One region of the Thalassospira sp. MIT121401 genome, then DNA from elsewhere that is predicted to be linked to it. Evidence: predicted binding sites of a transcription regulator. Region 1 holds the regulator's gene; the other holds the start of a gene.
What was found. Region 1 encodes PhoB, which activates phosphate uptake and scavenging genes when phosphate is short. Its sites were predicted from a motif close to TNTCATAAAACTGTCA; they were not measured.

Region 2: the regulator PhoB is predicted to act here: its motif matches at 2,305-2,320, upstream of phnF (phosphonate metabolism transcriptional regulator PhnF).

The regions. Positions count from the first base shown of each region.
Region 1 covers NZ_CP138926.1:941,369-945,584, forward strand. The annotation lists gene pstB (phosphate ABC transporter ATP-binding protein PstB) at 1-344, shown strand, start outside; gene phoU (phosphate signaling complex protein PhoU) at 367-1,089, shown strand; gene phoB (phosphate regulon transcriptional regulator PhoB) at 1,107-1,805, shown strand; gene SIB88_RS04195 (cation:proton antiporter) at 1,921-3,990, opposite strand.
Region 2 covers NZ_CP138926.1:4,511,260-4,515,475, reverse strand. The annotation lists gene SIB88_RS20680 (carbon-phosphorus lyase complex subunit PhnI) at 1-1,076, opposite strand, end outside; gene phnH (phosphonate C-P lyase system protein PhnH) at 1,079-1,687, opposite strand; gene phnG (phosphonate C-P lyase system protein PhnG) at 1,684-2,199, opposite strand; gene phnF (phosphonate metabolism transcriptional regulator PhnF) at 2,331-3,044, shown strand; gene SIB88_RS20660 (trimeric intracellular cation channel family protein) at 3,180-3,815, opposite strand; gene SIB88_RS20655 (LysR family transcriptional regulator) at 3,826-4,216, opposite strand, start outside.

The DNA of each region.
Region 1 (4,216 bases):
AAGATCGCCTGCAATCGCCCGCTACCGGTCTTTCGGGTGGTCAGCAGCAGCGTCTTTGCATCGCACGTGCGGTCGCGGTCAGTCCGGAAGTCATTTTGATGGACGAGCCGTGCTCGGCACTTGATCCGATCGCAACGGCAAAGGTCGAAGAGCTGATTGACGAACTGCGTTCGAACTACACGATCGTGATCGTGACGCACTCCATGCAGCAGGCTGCGCGTGTATCGCAGCGGACCGCATTTTTCCACCTTGGCAAGCTGGTAGAAGTTGGTGAAACCGATCAGATCTTCACCAACCCGAAAGACGACCGCACCAAGGGTTACATTACCGGTCGCTTTGGTTAAGCGATACGAGGAGAACGCATAAATGGCTGACGACAAAACACATATCGTGAGTTCGTTCGACGAGGAACTGACCCGTCTGAACAACATCATCTCGCAGATGGGCGGGCTTGCAGAAAGTCAGCTGATCTCTGCGATCCGCTCTATTGTAAAGCGTGACTCGGAACTGGCTGAAAAAGTCATTCTTTCAGACCATCGTATCGATGTTCTTGAACAGGAAGTGCAGGACTTTGCGGTCCGTCTTCTGGCCCTGCGCCAGCCGATGGCTGATGACCTGCGTCAGGTCGTGACGGCGCTTAAGCTGTCCAATGATCTTGAGCGTATTGGTGATTTGGCCAAGAACATTGCCAAACGTGCCCAGGTCCTGAACCAGATCCCGCCGATCCGTCCGGTTCAGGTGATCCCGAACATGGGCAAGCTGGCCCAGGAAATCATCAAGGATGTTCTCGACGCCTATATCGAAGGTGACGCCGAAAAGGCGGAACGCGTCTGGGCGCGCGATCAGGAAGTCGATGACATGTACAATTCGCTGTTCCGCGAATTGCTGACCTACATGATGGAAGATCCGCGCAACATTACGGCATCGACCCACATGCTGTTCATCGCCAAGAACATCGAACGTATTGGCGATCATGCCACCAACATCGCCGAAACGATCTATTACCGGATCAAGGGCGAAGACCTGCCGGCAATCGACCGGCCAAAAAATGATGCAGCGAACTTTGCTGTTGTCGAACCGAATGAGTGACACTGGAGCATAGGAAGATGGACCCAACGGTTCTTATCGTCGAGGACGAAGCTGCAATCGTAACCATGTTGCGCTACAACCTCGAACGTGAGGGGATGCAGGTTGTCGAAGCCGGTGACGGTGACGAAGCGTTGAAAATTCTTGCTGAAACGCATGTTGATCTTGTCCTTCTGGACTGGATGTTGCCGGTCATGTCGGGGATTGAGGTTTGCCGTCAGATCCGCCGCAAGCCCGAAAGCCGGGATTTGCCGGTCATCATGGTGACTGCGCGCGGCGAAGAAGGGGATCGCATTCGCGGGCTTGATACCGGTGCTGATGACTATGTCACCAAACCGTTCGCGATTGGCGAATTGCTGGCACGTATTCGCGCACTTCTGCGCCGATCCGGTCCGGCGCAACCACAAGGGCAGTTGGTCTATTCCGATATCGAAATGGATCTTGCCGCCCATCGCGTCAGCCGCAATGGCAAGGCCATCCACCTTGGTCCGACCGAATTTCGTCTTCTGCGCTACTTCCTTGAACATCCGGGGCGTGTTTTCTCCCGCGAGCAGCTTTTGAATGCTGTTTGGGGACCGAACATTTATGTCGAAACCCGTACAGTTGATGTGCATATCCGCCGCCTGCGCAAGGCCCTGAATGATGTCAAAGGTACCCGCGACATCATCCGGACGGTTCGGGCGGCCGGCTATGCGCTGGACTCGGAAACTGCGGCCTGATTGATCCGGCCACAAGGCCGGGCTGCTGGCTGGCTGGTTGGATGGCTCGTCGGAAAAATCCTGACAATCAGATCAAACAAAACCCCCGTTGCCACAGGCAGCGGGGGTTTTGCATTTAGCTGTCTTTAGTTTTGCCGCGTGTGGTGCGGCCTGACCGGGATGTAGCCAGTTTGTCTGATGACGCTGTCTTTGTCGCCGGTTTGCGGGGCGCTGCTTTTTTGGCCGGTGTGGTTTTGCCCGACGTTGTTTTGCCCGACGTTGTTTTGGTTGCGGCGGGTTTTGTCGCAACCTTGCGCGCGGTTGTTTTCTTTGGCGTGGCACGCGACGCAGGTTTCTTTGCCGTCGGTTTGGGTTTTGCGGTTTGCGCAGCCGTGCCGGATGCCTTTGTTGTTTTCGCGGTCGCCGGGGACGCAGATGCCGCAGATGGTGTTGTCGCTGGTGCGACGTCTGATGCCGGTGCTGTTTGTGCCGGTTCCGGGGCTTTTTTACGCTGGGTCCTTGGCGCCAGTTCGTTCATCAACAGCATGTCGGCGCGCCGGAACTTGGCGATTTCGGCATCAATGTCTTCTTGTGGCACGTCACAGGCCGACAGCACATGATCCGAAAGCCGAAGGCCGGTTTCCAGTACTTCGGGAATTGCCGCATCGGCCCCGCTGCGCGATAGCGGGCCAATATGGGTGATGTCCTGGGCGCGGGCAAAGATCTTGAGATGCGGATAATGCTGACGTAGAAGCGCAACGGTCTTTTCGGTTGCATGCGGGTTACCCATGGCAACAACCGCAATGCGCGCTTCATCGGTGTGGGCGGCGCGGAATGTTTCCGGGCGCGATCCATCGGCAAAGAATACGGGAAGTCCCTCTGCACGGCCGCGCGAAACCTGTTGGGCATCACTGTCGAGAACAATGAACGGAATATCGCGGGTTTTCAAAAGACGCGCCAGAACCCGGCCAACACGCCCGCTGCCGATGACCAGAACATGCTGGTGGATGCCTTCGGTTTCATCCGAGATCGGGCCAAGCTGGTCGTCTTCCTTGGGATGCAGCTTTTCCTCGATCCGGTGGCCAAGATTGATTAGGGTCGGTGTTAATGCCATCGACAAGGCAACCACCGGGATCAGCATCGCAGCAAGATCGCGCGGAATTGCACCATTCTGGGCCGCCAGTGCAAACATGACGAATGCAAATTCACCGCCTGCTGCCAGGCTCATCGCAACACGAAGGGCCGAACCCCGTTCGAACCGGATCGCCAAGGACAAGACAAACAGAACGGCCGTCTTGATGACAAGCAATGCAATCAGCCACAGCAGCACACTGCCAAACTGTTCATAGACAACATTGGCATTGACCGACATCCCGACCGACATAAAGAACAGCGACAGGAAAACGCCACGGAATGGCGCGATATCGGCTTCGATCTGATGACGGAATTCGGTTTCGGCCAGCATTACACCGGCAATGAACGCGCCAAGTGCCATCGAAAGTCCGGAAACCTCGGTCAGGGTGCTGGCGGCAAGAACAACGAACAGGGTGCCAATCGCAAACAGTTCCGGGTTTTTAAGCGACGCGATATACCGAAACAGATGCGGCAAAAGATATCGTCCTGCGACCAGAAGCAGGGCGACAGAACCGAAGCCAAGAAGAATACTGATCCACGGGCTGGTTTCGGTGCCGGCATTGCCCGCCGCCTGAACCATGATCAGGAACGGACCAACCGCCACGTCCTGGACCAGAAGGATTGCAAGGGCGGCCCGCCCGAAACGGGTATTGAGCTGTCGGTCATCGGACAACTGTTTCAGGATGATCGCGGTTGATGACAGGGCAAGCGCACCGGCAATAACAAGGGATGCTGCCAATGGCAGATCAAGTAGCGCCAGAACGCCCATGATCGCAGCCATTGAAACCAGGATCTGCAACAGGCCGAGTGCGGCAAACCGCCCGCCAATGACGCGCAATCGTTCGCGCGACAGTTCAAGCCCGATCATGAACAGCAGAAAGACAACCCCCAGTTCGGCAACTGTGGAAATGTCTTCGCGTTCGGTAATCAGTCCAAACCCGAATGGCCCGATGCAAAATCCGCCGATCAGAAAACCGATAATCGAATTGGCGCGCAAACGATGCGCGATGGGTACTGCAACCACAGCCGCAGCAAGGATCAGGAACAGCTCGAACAGAACGCTGTGATGCATGGTCAGAATCGATCCGGCAAAGCAGATAAATATTTGAAAACAACGAGATGATCAGGATAGCGGAATTGAACGGTATCGTCCTGTGGAAATTTGACGATGCCAACGCAATTAACCCGTACCGGTTTGATCTGTTTCAAGGCTTGTCTTGTTGGTTTGACCTAATGCGCCGGGCGGGGAATTCAATTGTGTGCTGTGAAAATTGTCATGCCCTGATGACTTGCCAATC
Region 2 (4,216 bases), 1.0 Mb from region 1:
TCTTCGACTTCGGCCCGCATGCGGCGAACAAGTTCAAGCTCGCCCTGGAAATCGACATAGTGCGGAAGCTTGATATGTTCGACAAAGCCGGTGGACTGGACGTTATCGCTATGTTCCATCACGAATTCGCTGTCCTGCGCCGGCCCCATGATCTGTTCGCCCATTTCATCGGCGCGCATGGCGCGATCCACCAGCGCCATGGAAATTGCCTTGCGCTCGTTCTGACCGAAAACAAGACCATAGCCGCGGGTAAATTGCGGCAGCTTGGTTTTCGATCCCTTGAACTTGTTGACCGTTTCGCATTCGGTCAGTTCGATATCACCAATATCGATGGCAAAGCCGAGTTCTTCGGGTTCGATTTCAACCGATACGGTGCCATAGCGGATTTCACCAACAAAGGCGTGGCTGTTGGCGTAACCGCGCTGGGTCGAATATCCAAGCGCAAGAACAAATCCCTCATCCCCGCGGCTCAGGTTCTGTAATCGAAGGTCACGACCGGCCGGGAACTTGACCGGTTCGCGGGTCAAATCGGCAACCGGTCCAGTGTCATCAACCGGGACCGGTTCGTCCTGTATCAGGCCCTCGTCATTCAGGATATCGTCCAGAACGCGGGGCATATGTTCATCCACCGGCTGTTCACCGCATGGCGCATCAAGCGGTTCCTCGCCATTGGCCATCAAGGTGAAATCCAGCAGGCGATGGGTATAGTCAAAGGTCGGCCCCAAAATCTGCCCGCCGGGCAAGTCCTTGAAGGTTGCCGAAATGCGGCGTGATATATCCATGTCCGCAGTTTTGATCGGCTTGGAAAAGGCAAAACGCGGCAATGTCGTGCGATAGGCACGCATCAGGAAAATCGCCTCGATCAAATCACCTCGGGCCTGTTTGATGGCAAGGGCGGCCAGATCACGGTCATAAAGTGATCCTTCGGCCATGACGCGGGTTACGGACAGCGACAATTGCTGTTCGATCTGATCGGTTTGGATTTCGGCAACCTTTTTGTCACCACGGCGCTGTTCGGCAAGCAGCCGGTGGGCATTGTTGATGGCGCGTTCGCCACCTTTGACGGCAACATACATGGTTAAATGACCTCAATCCGGGTGGTGCGCGAAAGGGCGGTAATCTGGGTCGGGCTTGCAAAAATCACATCAACCCCGCACGGGAACATGTGATGGTTTTCCGCACGCCAGGCATGGAAGCTTGCCGGAAGGTTCTTGATCGCAAGGTCATGGCTGTCCTTGATCCCCGGCCCGGTCAGTTTCATTGCCGGTGCATTGGTGATGTCGTCGACCATCAGGATCAGGGTTGCCGATTGATCGGGATATTCGGCATTGCCCATCGAAAGACGGGTGATGAAGGAAAGGTCATCATCAATCCGGGCAACGGCAAAGTCGGCCTGCGCAACGTCATCGCTGATCGGGCAGCCGCAATGGAATTTCAGATGATCATTCGCGGATTTTGTTGCACTCGATGGCGACAGCCAGATGGTGGTGTCCATATCTGCCATGGCAAGGAGTGTCGCGGTGGCAGATGCATTCAGGCCATCAGGTGTGGCAATCGAAACCGGCAGGTCATAAATGCGCCCGGGCCGCGACATGGCATCAAGCAAAACCCGGAAAACGGCATTCGAATCAAAGGCGGCATGGTCAAAGCCCGGCAGCAAGTCACTTGTCTGGGATTGCAGGGTCATTCGTCTTCTCCGCGGACAAGGGTAAAGAAATCAACTTTGGTTGCGGCAACTTTGCGGGCGTGGTCGCGTTTGGCATCGGCCTGTGCACTGGCAAGGTCATCAATGAAATTCCCGGCCGATCCATCGCGCAGCATGACAGCATCAAACAGCGCGGCATATTGTGCCTGCACCCGGTCGCGTCCCTTGACATAAGCATGGCCAACGGTGCCGTCCGAAAGCGTCACAGCACAGCGCGTTACGGTCATTTCACCAAGATTGAAACGCTGCCCCGCACCACCTGCACGTCCACGCACCATCACCATGCCGATCTGTGGTTCGCGCAACAGGGACCAATTCTGATCGCCATGACGGGTGGTCCATTCGCGTTCCAGTGTCGCACGTGGTGTGCGTGCAAGAACCGACATCCAGCGTTGCCGCGCCGCAGTCGCCTGATCAACAGGCTCTGTCTGGTTCTGATGAAGGGGATTGTGATCCTGGGCGGGCCCGTCTGTCCGGGCGGTTTGCGCCGTCATCTGTCTGATCCTTTTCCAGCAAGTCGACAAATTCAAAATTTGTATAGACGTCTATACATATTCACGTTATAAGACGATTCATCGAGCTTGGCAAAGGTCTTGCGGTGAAAGTTTTATGAACGGGGAAAGTGATGGATTGGGAGCCGGGACTATCTATCTGGAAACAAATTGAAAAACAGCTTCTGGCTGATATTGCCGAAGGTGTGTTTTCACCCGGTGACAAAATGCCGACGGAGATGGAACTGGTGCGCCGGTTCGGCGTGAACAGGCATACCGTGCGCCGTGCGATGGCGGCACTTGTCGATAGTCATGTGGTGCGTGTCGAGCAGGGGCGCGGTGCCTTTGTCCAGGAGCAGATACTGGATTATCCGCTGGGATCCAAAACCCGATTTTCCCAGATCGTATCGGGGCGCCACCGTCTTCCCGATAAACGGCTGATCTCGTCAGAGGTGCTGAAGGCAAATGTAACGGTCGCCAATTGTCTTGATGTCAAACCCGGTACCCGCGTGATTGAACTGTTTTCTGTTTCCGAGGCCGATGGCATTCCATTGGCTGTGGCGACCAGCTACATGCCGGCAGCCCGTTTTGACGGCATCGTTGACATTTTTACGCAAACCAAATCCCTGACCGAGGCCTTCAAACGATTTGGCATTGATGATTACAGCCGCAAAACAACGCGAATTTCGGCTGCCTTGCCGTCATCACGTGTGGCAAGCCTGTTGAAACAGGCCAAAAACCGCCCGGTAATTTCAACGGAAAGCATCGATGTTGATTCTGCCGGGGTGCCGATCGAATATGGCGTTACGGCCTTTTCAAGTGATCGGGTGCAGCTGATTGTCGAATGACAAGGCTTACTGGGCATTTGTCAAAAATTATGCTGGGTTATAAGCCCAAAACAGCCTTGTTATGCGATCAAGTCAGTTAACTCACTATGGATGTGCTGAGGCCAAAGGCGTCGGCTGAAAACACCTGCATTTGGCTTAATATTCGCGGCCGGGACGTGCTTTATAAACCGGGAAGCTCAGCTTGAATTTGATCGCGCAGGCGCGCAGCAAAAACGCACAGAAAAACGCAATGATTGCCACCGGTCCACGCGGCAATTCCAGAACGGCCGTGCCAAGGACATAGATGCTCGCCCCCAGAAGTGCGCAGCTGATATAGATTTCCGGGCGCAGGATCAGCGGGATTTCGTTACACACAACGTCGCGGACCATGCCGCCAAATGTTGCGGAAATCATTCCCAGAATGATCGCGACCAGTGGCGCAACACCAAGATTAAGACCAATTGCAGCCCCGGTTACACCAAATAGCGCAAGGCCAAGCGCATCAAGCCAGATCAGCGCCACATAGCGCCGTTCCACAAGATGAGCCGTGAAATAGGTAAAGATCGCAGCCCCGATACACGTCACCACCCAGGCCGGGTCCCGGATCCAGAAAACCGGCGTCGCCCCGGTGATCACGTCACGAACGGTGCCACCACCAATACCGGTAAAGGTCGCAATCAGAACAAAGCCGACAACATCCATCTGGCGTCGTGATGCTTCAAGCGCGCCGGTTATTGCAAAAACGGCGACGCCCGCCAATTCAAGCCAATAAATGATCTGGGTAATGGTCATGACGTGCTGTCTAGCCTGTTTGTTGCGAAAGCGGGCGGTTTGATGGGGTACGCAATTTGGCAGCCACCACATCTTCAAGCTGGGAACGAAGCCATCTGTGTGATGGATCGTGCTGATATCGTTGGTGCCAACACATATAGATCGGAAGATCGATGACGTTGGCGGCAAGTGTATCGAGTGGCATGGGCACACGCGCAAAATCACGCAGGGCGTGCTGCTGCAAAAGGCTTGGCAAAGTTGCGATCATCTGGCTGCCCCGCAGAAATTCGGCAATGGCGGTAAAGTTCGGCACCCGCAAAACGATGTTACGATCAATCCCCTGATTTTCAAGCATATCATCGAATTCTAGGGTGCGGTTATTGCCGTAACGAACCGTGATATGGCGGGCTGACATATAGTCA